One region of the Alteromonas infernus genome, then DNA from elsewhere that is predicted to be linked to it. Evidence: predicted binding sites of a transcription regulator. Region 1 holds the regulator's gene; each other region holds the start of a gene.

Region 1 (4,952 bases):
TTGCTAAGGCATATAAATCGCGTCAGGTAGTACGCGACGTCAGCCTTTCTGTCTCGACGGGTCAAATTGTTGGCTTACTTGGGCCTAACGGCGCTGGTAAGACCACTACATTTTATATGATTGTGGGGTTGGTTAACCTGGATAAAGGCAAGATTGAAATTGATGATAATGAGCTTACTCATCAGCCCATGCACGAGCGTGCACGCCGCGGAATTGGCTACCTTCCGCAAGAGGCATCAATTTTCAGAAAGCTTACGGTACATGAAAATATCATGGCCATTTTGCAAACCCGTAAAGATTTAAATTCACAGCAGCAGGAAGAAGAAGCTGACGCGCTACTTGATGAATTTAATATTAACCATATACGTAATAGTACAGGGATGAGTTTGTCCGGTGGTGAACGACGGCGTGTTGAAATAGCACGCGCACTAGCAGCTAATCCGCAATTTATTTTATTAGACGAACCGTTTGCTGGTGTTGATCCAATATCAGTTAATGATATAAAGAAGATAATACAGCATCTTCGAGATAGGGGTATTGGAATCCTTATCACCGACCATAACGTGCGAGAAACATTGGATGTTTGTGAGAAAGCGTACATTGTGAGTCATGGCGAGCTTATCGCGCAAGGAACAGCGGAACAGGTTTTAAGTAATCAAAAAGTAAGGGATGTATACCTAGGCGAACAATTCAGGCTATAGTTAGTGTAACTGAATTGTCATTTTTCAATTTCGCTCTGGTGTATTCAATTTAGAGCATTTAAATAAGACGTAGATGAAACCATCTTTACAGCTAAAATTTAGCCAACAACTTACCATGACACCCCAGCTTCAGCAGGCGATAAAACTGCTGCAGCTATCTACGCTTGATCTTCAGCAGGAGATTCAAGAAGCCCTCGATTCAAACCCTTTATTGGAAGTTGAAGAAGGTAACGACGAGCCGCAAGTAGAAAAAAATAATATCGATAGCGACGATAGCGTGACAGAAGCGTCTGCGACAGCGTCTAGCGATACATTGGAAGCGGGTGACGCGTTAGAAAAAAACGACCTTCCCGATGAATTGCCTATCGACAGCACATGGGATGAATACTATTCAGCGTCATCGGCCCCAGCGCCAGGTCCTTCAAATGACGATGAACAAATATTTCAAGGCGAAACCACCGAGGATATTCAGGAACATTTGTCGTGGCAGATGCGATTGACCCATTTCTCAGATACTGACCGCGCCATTGCTACGGCAATTATCGACTCTATTGACGAGTCTGGCTATTTAACCGTGACCCTTGAAGACATTCTTGACGCGGTAAACTCTGAGGATATGGAAGAGCCTATAGAAATGGACGAAATAGAATGCGTACTTAAGCGTATTCAGATGTTCGACCCCATTGGTTCGGGCTCCCGCTCGCCGCAGGAATGTCTAATGGTGCAACTGCGCCAGTTCTCAGAAGACACACCATGGCTTAACGAAGCCAAACAGCTTATAGAAGAATATTCAGACCTATTAAGCAGTAAAGATTATCGCACGTTAATGCGTAAGAGCCGCTTGAAGGAAGATCAGCTGCGCGAGGCAATGCGTTTATTACAAACCTTGAATCCTCGCCCAGGTAGTGCTTTAGTTACTAAAGAGCCTGAGTACGTTATTCCTGATGTCTCGGTCGCCAAAAAGAATGGCCGTTGGGTGGTTGAGCTTAACCCCGACAGCCTGCCTAAGTTGAGCGTAAATCAACAATACGCTGCAATGAGTCGTCGTGCCAAAAATAGTAGCGACTCACAATTCATCCGCTCACACATGCAAGAGGCTAAGTGGTTCATTAAGAGCCTTGAATCTCGCAACGAAACCTTAATGAAGGTGGCAAACTGTATTGTGCAACAGCAAATGGGCTTTTTTGAACATGGCCCGGAAATGATGAAACCTATGGTGCTTAACGATGTAGCAGAAATGGTAGATATGCACGAATCAACGATTTCACGCGTCACAACGCAAAAGTATATGCATACACCACGTGGTATATTTGAATTGAAATACTTCTTCTCTAGCCACGTAGCAACAGAGTCTGGTGGTGAGTGTTCATCTACCGCGATTCGTGCATTGATCAAGAAATTAGTGGCAGCTGAGAAGCCTAGCAAGCCGCTAAGTGATAGCAAGATTGCTTCATTGTTGGCCGAACAAGGCATTAAAGTTGCCCGGCGAACAATAGCAAAGTACCGGGAATCGTTGTCGATCCCGCCGTCGAACCAACGCAAAAGCCTCATTTAAACGGGCTTAATAATATAAGGAAGACGAAATATGCAAATCAACCTTACTGGTCATCATGTCGAAATCACCGACTCTTTGCGTAATTATGTCGATACGAAGTTCAGCAAACTTGAACGTCACTTTGATCACATTTCTAATGTGCATGTCATCCTGAACGTTGAAAAATTAAATCAAAAAGCCGAAGCGACCGTTCATTTAAGTGGCGCTGAAGTATTCGCATCCTCAGAAAATACCGACATGTATGCGGCGATTGACAGCATGGTTGATAAACTCGACCGGCAGGTAATCAAGCATAAGGAAAAACTGAAAAAACATTAGTAGTTAATTAAGCATGGATATACAAGCCATCGTAAGTCTGGACCGCACCGAGTGTGCGGTTCAGTGTAATAGTAAAAAGCGAATTCTTGAGATCATCGCAGATATCGCTGCCAAAAATAACGAGAGCATCGATCAGGCAACGGTACTTAATAGTTTGATGTCTCGAGAGCGTATGGGTAGTACAGGAATCGGCAATGGCATTGCGTTACCACATGGGCGCTTGCCAGGTTTAGAAAAGGTGATAGCTATTGTTGTCACCAGTACGCCAGCCATTAATTTTGACGCGCTCGATGAAAAGCCGGTAGATATATTTTTCGCGTTACTTGTTCCTGAAGAGCAAACCGAAGGCCATCTACAAACATTGGCCACGGTAGCCGGTAAACTAAGCGATAAAGAAACGATTAAAGCGATACGTCGTGCCAGTACAAGCGATGATATTCTTTCTGCACTAAGTTAAAGATTTAAGCGCCTTAGCGAGGTCGTGACCAAGGCGCTTAAGACAATAAAGCGTATGCGATAAAACCAGAAGATTTGGGAGAAGTTAGGTGAAGCTGATTATAATCAGTGGTCGTTCGGGGTCTGGTAAGTCTGTCGCACTTCGCGCATTGGAAGATTTAGGGTACTACTGCGTTGACAACATTCCTGTAAACCTACTTCCTACCCTAACCCACACTGTTGTTGATGAATACGACCAAGTGGCGGTGAGCATTGATGTGCGTAACTTGCCGAAAAACCCTGATGATCTGGTAGAAATTTTAGATTATCTTCCGTCATCGTGGTCAATGACCATTGTCTATATCGATGCCAGCGATGATGTGCTGGTAAAACGCTTCAGCGAAACCCGACGTCTGCATCCCCTTGCGAAGCTCAATAAGTCTCTATCTGAAGCCATAAGGGCAGAGTCAGCCTTGCTAGCCCCTATCGCTGAACGGGCAGACTTATATTTAGATACAGACAAACTGACTATTCACCAACTTGCTGAGTTGATACGCGAGCGAATACTGGGTAAGAAAAGCTCCCGCTTAGTGCTGGTGTTTGAATCTTTTGGCTTCAAACACGGTATTCCGAAAGATGCCGATTATGTTTTTGATGCGCGCTTTTTGCCTAATCCTCACTGGGAGCCTGACTTGAAGCACCTAACAGGGCTTGATGCACCCGTTGAGGTTTTCTTAGGCTCTCAACCCGTTGTTACCAAGTTCATTTGGCAAATTCAGAATTTAATTACCACCTGGCTACCTCATCTAGAGCGCAACAACAGAAGTTACGTAACAGTCGCTATTGGCTGTACAGGCGGGCAACACCGCTCTGTGTATATTGCCCAAACTCTGTCGAAAACCTTCAGCGAAATACACCCAGATGTACAAATTCGCCATCGAGAGCTAAACCAGTAATGACAATTAAAAAAACGCTAACCATCGTAAATAAGCTGGGATTACATGCAAGAGCAGCGACCCAATTAGTGAAGCTTGCTAATCAGTTCGACGCCAAAATTATTTTAAAGAAAGGCGATAAAGAGGCTGACGCCAGCAGCGTTCTTGGTTTAATGATGCTGGAAAGCCATCAAGGTGAACAAGTGAATGTTATTGTAGATGGAAACGATGATGTTGACGCCCTTGCTGCCATTGAAGAGCTCATAGAAGGTAAGTTTAACGAAGACGAATAGTTTAAATCCGTCACCTGATTACTTATTAAACGTTTAGCGCCGTTTTATAGTTATACTGCGCAAAAGCCACGCAATTTTCATGACAGACTCATCGTAATTGCGATATTCTACGCCCACTTAGGCTTTAAAGCCTTCACCGTTCATCTTAATAGCAGGTAGGAATAACGCCTTATGGCAGAAGCGCTTGTTTCTAAATACGTACAAACCCAGTTACGCGCCCTTAATGCCGCGTTGACTAACGGTCAGTTTGTCTCAGTACGTAAGCTTCTGCTTGAACTTCCCCCTTCTGATGTCGCCCACATACTGGAATCGAGCCCGAGTAGAACCCGTGACGAATTATGGGAACTCATTGATAGCGACTTTCACGGCGACATCTTAGAGGAACTGTCTGATGATGTACGAAACGGTATTATTACCAAGATGCTTCCGGCCAATGTGGTTGATGCACTTGAAGAGATGGACACCGACGACTTAGCCGAAACGCTAAGCAGCCTGCCAGAGCCCGTTCTTGCCGACATTCTCGACTCAATGGATGCGCAAGACCGTTTACGTGCAGAACAAGCTCTATCTTATGGTGAAGAGACCGCTGGTTTCATCATGAACACAGATACCATCACCTTACGACCTGACGTCACGGTTGATGTGGTACTGCGCTATATTCGCTTGAAGGGTGAGCTTCCGGAAAACACCGATACCTTTTACGTAGTTAACCGAA
Region 2 (4,952 bases), on a different contig from region 1:
GCTACCAAATATTTTTTAACTTTTGGCATTTGACCATTATCAAACTGCTTAATCTGTTTAATTAAACGGCTATCCCGTTGGCTAAACCCTGCCGTATCAATCAATACTAGACGCTTATGACGAAGTTGGAATAATAAATCCGCAAGTTCTTCACTAGTCTGCGCTTTTCTCACCGTACAACCAATAATTTTTCCGTATGTCGCGAGCTGCTCATAGGCCGCAATTCTATACGTATCTATGGTAATCATTGCTACTGAATCTGCACCGTACTTTTGTGCATAGCGAGCAGCTAGTTTTGCAACCGTCGTTGTTTTACCTGTGCCCGTCGGTCCGACTAAGGCAACTGCACCTTGCGCACTAAGTATATCGTTTCCTGTCACATTTATGCGATTAGCCAATAGGTTAAGAAGATACACCCATGCGTCTCGTTCATTGTAGTGTGCTGGTGTATAGTTAATTAGCTGACTGGCAAGTGCACTGCTTAACCCCATATCCGTTAGACGGGTAATCAAGTATTGATGTACCGGTTTTTGACGCTTGTTTTTCGCTTCCATCAAGTCTGCAACCTGATATTGTAAAACATCGCGCAACGACGCTAACTCTTCTTTAATTTGCGCCAATTCTGCAGATTGAGAGACGGGTGCCTCGTCTATGCTTGACGCTTGGTGGTCAGGAAACGTTGTTGCTCTACCTTCGTCTTGTGCAAGGTGCTGGCTTTCTACGTCATCAATAAAGGCTTCTGAGAAATCAAGGTGTGACGCAATTTCGTTGGCATGTCTCGCATTTGCAGACATAGGCTGATTATGGTTGGCTGAATGCGACTGCGATGCTGAAGCATTACTTGATGAAGGCGCACTACCGCCGTGCTGCTTTTCTAACAGAGCTTTTAAACTGTCGGGGCCATCATCACCGATAATCTCACTTAAGCTAGGCACGGCTTTTTGACCTGATGCTTTAGGGGTTGCTTTAGGCGATGTTTTAGGAGTGAAGAGTTTTGCTTCAGGCTCTTTATCATAGGCAGCAACAAGCTCAATGCCATCGGCAACTTTGCGGTTCGACATGATCACTGCATCACTGCCTAATTCAGCTTTAACTTGGCTTAACGCCTCACGCATATCTTTGCCGAAGAAACGTCTAATTTTCATTGCAACCTCTCCAATCACCCAGTGTCAGATTATTGACCGACCGAACTGACTATTTTTATTTGTTTGTCGTCAGGCACTTCTTGGTAAGAAAGCACATGGAGCCCAACAACCGAATACTTTAAGAAGCGAGACAGAACGGGTCGCAGCATGCCAGAGGTTAGGAGTACTGCAGGCTCTCCTTCTAACTCTTGCTGCTGACTGGCTTGCTGCAATGATTTTTGCAGCTTGTCTGCCAAACCTGGTTCGATACCAGCGCCATCTTCGCCACCTGCTTGAAGTGACTGGTGCAACATCTGTTCCAACTCTGGCGCCAAGGTTATGACAGGTATCTCTTTTGCCCCTTGGGTAATTTCTTGGACAATAAGACGTTTAAGCGCAATACGAACGGCAGAGACCAATACATCCGGGTCTTGGCTGCGAGTGCCGTATTCACTTAAGGTTTGAACAATAGTGCGCATATCGCGAATAGGCACGCCCTCAAATAGTAGGGTTTGAAGCACTTTTACCACCGTGCTTAGCGGCAAGATATCTGGTACTAAACCTTCCACCAATTTAGGGTGCTGCTTAGCCAGCATATCGAGTAACTGCTGCGCTTCTTCGTGACCAAGTAGCTGATAAGCATTGTTAGTTAACAACTGGCTGAGGTGGGTAGCCACAACGGTAGCTGCATCAACAACGGTGTACCCCAAGGTTTGCGCGTGTTCTCGTTTATTCGGCTTGATCCACACCGCATCTAAACCAAACGCAGGGTCTTTGGTGGCGCGACCTTCTAATTTGCCGAAGACCTGCCCGGGGTTGATAGCCAACTCTTCATCATGACTGATAACAGAGTCGCCAATGGTGACGCCAAGCATAGCAATGGTGTAGGTATTAGGCTCTAAATCTAAATTATCGCGAATGTGTACTGGGGGAATAAGAAAACCAAGTTCTTGGGAGAGCTTTTTACGCACCCCTTTTATGCGCGTCAACAATTCGCCACCTTGAGATTTATCAACCAGTGGTATTAATCGATAGCCGACCTCCAACCCGATAGTATCAACCTGCTGAACGTCATCCCACCCCAGCTCTTTAACCTCTGGCGCCACCGTGTCGTCTTTCATCACATTATCAGGGACCGACGGTGCCGCAGCCTTTTTCTTTTGCTGAACTGTCTGCCAATAGGCAACGCCCGCAATTAAAAACGAGAACCCTAAAAATGCAATGTGGGGCATACCTGGAATAATACCCATCACAAATAGCACGCCCGATGCAATATAAAGCGCTTGTGTGTTGCCTAATTGTCCGCGGATCTCTTTACCCATTTCTTGGGTTTCGTTTTCACGAGTAACAATTATCGCGGTCGCTACAGAAAGCAGAAGTGAAGGTATTTGAGCAACCAGCCCATCACCGATAGTAAGGATGGTATAAATTTCAATAGCACTACCAAAATTCAAATCGTGCTGGATCATGCCGATGAATAACCCGCCGACGATATTAATCAACATAATGAAAAGACCGGCGACCGCGTCACCCTTTACGAATTTTGACGCACCGTCCATCGAGCCGTAAAAATCGGCTTCTGCGGTGATTTCTTCTCGGCGCTGACGGGCTTGGTCTTGGTCGATATAGCCGGCGTTCAAGTCGGCATCAATTGCCATCTGCTTACCTGGCATGGCGTCCAAAGTAAAGCGAGCACTTACTTCAGATATACGCCCGGCACCCGCGGTAACCACTTTGAAGTTAATAATTAGAAGAATAGCAAAAACAACAATACCCACCGCATAGTTACCACCGATAACCACTGCTCCAAAGGCCTCGATAACCTTACCTGCAGCATCCCCCCCTTCGTGCCCATAAAGCAGAACAACACGGGTAGACGCTACGTTCAATGCCAGTCTCAGTACTGTAGCGATAAGCAACACAAGCGGGAAAATACCGAAATCGACAGGTTTTTGTGTGAGTACTGCCACCAAAATTATGACCAGAGACAAGGCAATATTAAAACTAAACAGCACATCTAATAAGAACGGCGGCATAGGTAAAATAACCATGCCCATTATGGCTAAGAGGACGATAGGCGCGCCTAAACCACTGGTGAAATTTTGCAGCTGATTTTTATCGAAACGCTGAAGATAACCGGATAACTGCATTGCGTATTGTCTCTCTATCAGAAAATTGACGCTTAATTCTATTCTGATAGGCGGGTTTCAACATACGTGCCAGCTTTAGCAAACACCTTCTGCAGCAGCACTAACTGCCTAAATTAACGGCATTTCTTATTTTAACAACCGTCCATTTTCCCGCATCTTTTTCATGCTAACTTGGCGGGGAAGGCTGTGTTATCGGCGATACTCGGGAGGGATGGGCAGATCCCGTTTCAATGGCTTGGGACGTTTACCTTTACCTGCTCTGTGAGCTTTAAGCTGATACACGTGGGCGAGAACTTGCGCTACCGCCATAAACAAGGCGTTGGGTATTTCATCATCCACTTCTGTGGAATAGAAGATTGCCCGCGCTAACATAGGAGAAGGAATGAGCGGAACATCATTCGCTGTGGCTATTTTTCTGATATGCATGGCCAACTCATCGGCGCCTTTTGCGACAACCACAGGTGCCCTAATTCCTTTTTCATCGTATTTAATGGCCACTGAAAAATGGGTAGGGTTAGTCACCACGACATCAGCTTGAGGGACTTCTTGCATCATTCTTTTCGTTGCAGCCTGATACTGCAATCGACGGATACGCCCTTTAACCATGGGGTCGCCTTCAGCATTTTTCCTTTCGTCTTTCACCTCCTGCTTGGTCATCTTCATTTCTTTGTTGTGCTTATACATTTGATAAGGCACATCGATGAGCGCGATGGGGATCATGCCACATACTAGAATGAGAAAAGCCCATTTAAGTATGTCCATAGCGTGAAACAGGTTGCCCGGATAAAGCTCCATATCTAAATGCAGCGCTTCATCTTCAAAGAACAGCAGCGCGCCAATGGCCATGCCGATAATAACCACTACTTTTGCAATAGACTTAAGAAGCTCAACTAAGCCATTGGTGCCAAACATGCGTTTGAAGCCTTGAATCGGGCTCATTTTAGAGCCTTTAGGCTTTGCCCCTTCCCACGTAAAGTTAAAACCGCCAAGGGCAATAGAGCCGTAGATCCCTGCAATCATTGCGACAACCATATATAGCAGTACGGCAGGGCCCACTGCTGAAAATGCCTCGCCCCACGCGCCAAACATGTGGGTGATATCATAGGTTTCATCACGAGATAAAATGAACATTCTGCGGGTAAGTTTAAATACCGACTCCGCTATCCAGCCACCAACAAATAGAAACATGACGGCACTGACTATTAACACCAAGGTGGTAGATAGTTCACGGGAACGGGCTAGCTGCCCTTTTTTTCGGGCATCATCGAGTTTCTTCCCCGTGGGGTCTTCTGTTTTTTCGCTTGAATCTGCCATGCTCGAGTCTGTTCTTCTCTGTTACGAGTTTACTCACCTAACCTGATCGCAGTCATACCATATTCTGCGAACGACGCGTATTGCTTGTCTAAGGACAAATATTCAATAATTCACACATAAACTGTTCAGCCCTAAACCATTGGGTTTCAAAGTGCGCAGTAAAGTTATCTAGCGTTATCCAAATAATCAGCAGCCCCATTAGCTGAGCAATGGAAAAACCAATGCTGAAAATGTTCAGCTGTGGCGCAGCTTTTGTCATTACACCAAAGGCCAAATTAACAATTAACAGCGAGACGATAGGCGCCAATGAAAGCGTAATAGCGGAAACGAACATCCAGCCTCCCCAATGGGCAATATCGCGAAA
Region 3 (4,952 bases), on a different contig from region 1:
TACTTCACTGGTATCTATTTTTGAAGTACCGGTTGCGGCATTGATGGACGAGAAAGGCGTAAGTCGCAAATGGGCGCTAGGCTCTTTAGGCAGCATTATGATTGTGTTAGCCATTTTGAGCGCATTATCGTTCGGTAAAGTGGATATGTTGACTTCGTTTATGCACTACGCAGGGGCAGATAAGTCTTTGTTTGATGTGATTTACGACGTGTTCTACGACACTATTTTACCGCTCAACGGCTTACTTATTTGCTTGTTTGTTATTTACCGTTGGAAGAGCGCTAACTTCAACGCGTCTTTGGAAGAAGGTAGCAGCGGATACAAGGGTAGCTGGTTTGAAAAGTATGTAGATGTGTCGCTTAAAACCTTTATACCATTAATTCTGCTTGTTATTTTTGTAAACACAGTCGCAGTGAAATATTTTGGGTTTAACCTTTTCGGGTAAACCGCTTCACACATTACATCTAAACAAAAACGGCAAGCTTGGTAACGGGCTTGCCGTTTTTTATTGATTTAGAACATGCGATAGGGGTCAGCGAACTCGGGCGTAATACCTAACTGCGCCCAGCATTCACGGGCGTCAATTACTTTCCCACCAGGCTCAGCGTCGGTCCCTGTAAAATCAGGCGGCTCAATACCCATGGCTTTAGCAGCCTCAACATAGTACAGCCCCCGTTTGGGGTGAGACAAACTACACAGATGTATCGTGTCATTCAGTGGGGTACAGCGAATAATTTCGCCAAGCGCCTTAACGATATCAAAAACGTGAACCAGGTTTATTCTTTTATTCCCCGCTTCTAGCTGACGTCCACTTAACGAACGGGCCGGGTGACGGTCTGGGCCAACCAAGCCCGCTAACCGCACAATACTTACGTTAATTTGCTCTCGCAGTGACAGTAAATATTGCTCTATTGCTACATGCGCTTTTGCCGACGCAGTTTGAGGGTTGGTTTGGGCCTGCGCTGTCAATGTCTCATCAGTATTATCACCGTAAACCGAGGTCGTACTGATAAAAACGATATGCGCAACGCCCGCCCTGATCGCGCTATCTATTAATGACAGCATGTGCTTTGTAAAGGCGTCTAAATTGGTGCTTCGTCGGCCGGGCGGTACATTGAGTAATAAGGTTGCATTAGGTAAATAGCGTTCAAGGGGCTTGGTGTTATCTCCTAGCGCATATTCAAGTGCTTCGATACCTTGCGCTTGTAACGCATGGCATTTGTCCCGACTTCTACTTGTGCCGACAATATTGAAATCATCGTTAAGTGCTTCGCCAACATACCCGGCTAACCATCCATAACCCGTAATTACTAAATTTTGCGTCATAGTCTCAATACCCTTTGTTTAATAGCCGTAGATTACATTAATTTGCAAAGCCTTGCTTTTATCAATACGTAAGTCGTTTTACTGATTGCCTTAAAAAGCGGCACTAAAAGCGCAAAGGTTTAAACGGGGTTGATACACGAAGACAGGGGGCGGACTTGCGAAAAAAGCCAACTATGGGCGTTACCCATCATTGGCTTTATAGATGTTAATGGTTTTGATACGAAGGGCTATTACATCTTCATTTCTGCATGACCATCGATATCTAACAGGTTCAGCTCTTCAAGCCCGGCAATTGACGCCTGCATTTTTCCTTCAGCATAATCAGCCTGTTTCAATACTTTACACAAGGCATCGCCTTTTTCTTCTAGTGCGGCGGCTTGACTCTCAAGACGATATTCTAGGTCTTCACCCCAACGTTCCATTTTTTCTTCGAATTCAGACATATCGCCGCCTTCCCATAGCATCTGAGTACCTACGGCTATTAAAATTCTGCCTATCGACTCGCTAATCAATGACTCTATCTGTGTTTCAAATTCTTGTTCCCAGCTTTCGTCAAACCAACCTGGCTCATCGAACTTGGTTGAATCGACACGGATATTACCCGCTTCATCATAAAATGAGGTGTTGAGCTTAGCGTCGAGCGAGTTAAAGAGTTCACGAAAGTCGTCGCCCATTTGGTCGCCGCCAAGGAGCTCTGTGAATACTTCAGTTACCGCGACATTAGCAATCTCTAAACCTTCACTGGCAATGTTCAGTGTCATTGGAATGGCCATATCTATATTGTCGTAGTATTCACCCACCCACTTTTTTTGCTCGCGATTAAGCGACACAGCTTCGCCGTTAACGGTCATATTGTGTTGAGCGTCTATGCTCATCACCGAGCCATTATCCATGGTTACGGTTAAGTCGCCTTGATAGTATTGAATGTGACCATCAAGCTCCATATCACAGCTGTTGGTCTGAAAGTTCTTATCGTGTGCAAGTGCCTGTCCACTGATTAAAGCGCTGGTGATGGCAACTGAAAGTAATAGTTTGTTAGACATTGTTCATTCCTTATTTCACTATTAACACGGTAGTGCGCGTGCAAAATGTAGTTCGGTATAGCCAGGGCTTGCTAAAAGCGGCGGCGATAGCCTGTTTGTAAAGAATAGAGCAATGCTCTTGCCAGAATTTAAAGGTTATATTTTTCAGTGGGTTATGCTTTTTTTGAGAGGGCAGGAAATATAGGCGGCTCCATTTTTTGGCGAATATAATAATAAATTAGCCATTTTGACTAAGATCAATTTATGCCTTTTACGGCATATTTAAACCCATCCAAGCATGTTCAAATCTTAATTATTGGTGCATAATACTGCCAATAATTTTAAGGGGTTATCACAATGGCTGATTGGATTAATGCAATTATGTTTGGTGTTGCGCTAATTGCCTTTACGCTAGGGCTAAGCAGCATCGTTATGGGCTTTATGACTGCTAAAGCAGGTGCTGAAGGTATGCAGGAAAAAATCGAGTACGGTTTTTTTGGCGTTACAGGTTTGGTGCTTTGCATGCTGATGGCCTATGCCTTAGCTTAAGCAAAAAGCGTTATGAAAAAACCGGCTTCAAAGCCGGTTTTTTTACGTCTGTAAAACAGTTATTGATGGTTACGCTTTCGGCGTGCTGTGAGGCTCTGCAGGCGTGTTTACACTAGGCTCTGTGCTTTCATCGGCACTTTCATCGGCACTTCCATCAGAACTTTCACTTGTACTTTGCTTGGCACTATTATCAGCACCTTGCCTGGCGTTCACCTTTGCCTCTTGCTGATAGGCACTGTGCTCGCGGTGGGCTAAAAGCGAGAGGTGACCGTCTCGCTGGTAGGCGCGTAGGTCGAACAGGTCAAGCATGGCCATGACGTGGTCGAAAATATCCGACTGTACTTTCTCGTATTTGACCCATTCTTTTTCTGCGCTAAAGCAATAAATTTCTAAGGGCAAACCTAGCTCATTAGGGGGAAGCTGCCTAACCATAAGCGTAAGCTCTTGGTTGATATTCGCATGCTTGCGCAAATAGGCTTCTAAGTAGGCTCTAAACGTACCGATATTGGTTAGCTTGCGGTTATTGAGTAAATCCGACTCATCAATGGAGTAATCCCTGTGATAAGCACGCAGTTCGTTTTTCTTTTTATCGATATATTCGTTGATATAACGAATTTTTGAAAAGCGGTCTAACATATCGTTGTCGCAGAGTTTGATAGAGTGCACATCAATATAAATGGCGCGCTTAATTCTGCGGCCGCCGGACTCCTGCATACCTCGCCAGTTCTTCACCGCTTCAGTAGTAAGGCTATAAGTAGGTAGTGTCGAGATGGTTTTGTCCCAGTTTTGTACCTTTACATTGGTTAAGCCTATTTCAAGTATTTCACCGTCGACTTCGTATTTCGGCATGGCTATCCAATCACCGGTATTGAACATGCGGTTAGCGGCAATCTGTATACCGGCTACAAAACCTAAAATAGTGTCTCTGAATATCAATAACAGCACCGCGGCAATAGCGGTTAGGCCCGATACAATAAGCAACGGACTTCTATCGACTATTAAAGAAATACTCAGCAGTATAGTAATGATTGCAAAGGCAAGTTTAGTCACCTGAATGAACCCTGTAATCGGGGCTCGTCGGGAAAGGGCTGAGGCGTTGTAAACGTCTTCTACTGTGCTTAGCATGGCGTACAAAGCGAGTAAGCCACTGTAAAGCATATACAGCTGAGCACTTTTGATTACCATACCGTGCATGACGGCTTCATCATCGATAAGTACTGGAGTGGCAACGTAGATGAATAGCGCAGGGAAGAGGTGCATTAAACGTCTAAAGAAGCCATGCTCTTGAAGCGCGTTGTCCCATTTATTATTAGACTTGTAAACCCAGCTAGCAATTTGCGGGCGTACTAATAACCGCGCAATAATATAAATGAACGCTGCAATTATCAGGATAGACCCTAGTGCAAGCACTGTATAAAGCGGGTCCTCAGTGGTTAAGTTTGGGAAAACGTCTTTTACCAAGTGTATAAAATAATCGCGTACTGAAGCACTCACTTCCATTATTTATGACTCCAATAATTGCTTTATGCGGTTGTCTTTATTTTTCCATAAGCTGTTTAACCAGTTTTGGAAATAAAGACGAAATTCAGACTCTGTGCGTTCTGACTGCTGTTGTAACTCGGGTACAGGCGTTACGTTTACATCAATAACAATTTTAGTCATCTGGCCGCTTAACATTGCCATCATCGGATGACGTTTATTTTCAGGGTAGAGCAAAGAAATATCCAGTACGTTCGTAAATAACTCGCCCATGGCTGATAAGGCGAAAGACACGCCCCCCGCCTTAGGTGGAAGTAAGTTGACGTAGGGGCTTTGCTTTGAAAGGTGCTTCTGTGATGTAAAGCGTGTTCCTTCAACAAAATTTATTACTGTAGTTGGCACGGTTCTGAACTTTTCACAATACGTTTTAGTGGTTTCCAGATCTTTTCCCCTTTTTTCAGGGTGCTTCTCTAAATAAGCACGGGTATACCTGTGCATGAAAGGCATATCAAGTGCCCACGCGCCAAGCCCTACAAAAGGCAGCCAGATAAGCTCTTTCTTTAAGAAAAACTTGGG

The links. The regulator sigma-54, encoded in region 1, starts transcription at its own class of promoters, with help from an activator protein. The targets are predictions, from matches to a motif close to GTTGGCACGNNNNTNGNNT.
Region 2: a site for sigma-54 is predicted at 3,330-3,348, ahead of flhA (flagellar biosynthesis protein FlhA). Genes of this name have one in related genera too.
Region 3: a site for sigma-54 is predicted at 2,477-2,495, ahead of ACX5J7_RS10675 (DUF2884 family protein). Genes of this name have one in related genera too.

What each region holds. Positions count from the first base shown of each region.
Region 1 covers NZ_CACSIG010000017.1:226,421-231,372, reverse strand. Annotated here, with positions in the region: gene lptB (LPS export ABC transporter ATP-binding protein) at 1-701, shown strand, start outside; gene ACX5J7_RS04830 (RNA polymerase factor sigma-54) at 775-2,256, shown strand; gene hpf (ribosome hibernation promoting factor) at 2,287-2,574, shown strand; gene ptsN (PTS IIA-like nitrogen regulatory protein PtsN) at 2,588-3,031, shown strand; gene rapZ (RNase adapter RapZ) at 3,120-3,965, shown strand; gene ACX5J7_RS04810 (HPr family phosphocarrier protein) at 3,965-4,237, shown strand; gene mgtE (magnesium transporter) at 4,409-4,952, shown strand, end outside.
Region 2 covers NZ_CACSIG010000031.1:173,029-177,980, reverse strand. Annotated here, with positions in the region: gene flhF (flagellar biosynthesis GTPase FlhF) at 1-1,145, opposite strand, end outside; gene flhA (flagellar biosynthesis protein FlhA) at 1,175-3,274, opposite strand; gene flhB (flagellar biosynthesis protein FlhB) at 3,464-4,588, opposite strand; gene fliR (flagellar biosynthetic protein FliR) at 4,677-4,952, opposite strand, start outside.
Region 3 covers NZ_CACSIG010000042.1:23,269-28,220, reverse strand. Annotated here, with positions in the region: gene ACX5J7_RS10685 (sodium-dependent transporter) at 1-445, shown strand, start outside; gene ACX5J7_RS10680 (NAD-dependent epimerase/dehydratase family protein) at 514-1,326, opposite strand; gene ACX5J7_RS10675 (DUF2884 family protein) at 1,557-2,369, opposite strand; gene ACX5J7_RS10670 (hypothetical protein) at 2,706-2,897, shown strand; gene ACX5J7_RS10665 (mechanosensitive ion channel family protein) at 2,967-4,397, opposite strand; gene yihG (1-acylglycerol-3-phosphate O-acyltransferase, YihG family) at 4,401-4,952, opposite strand, start outside.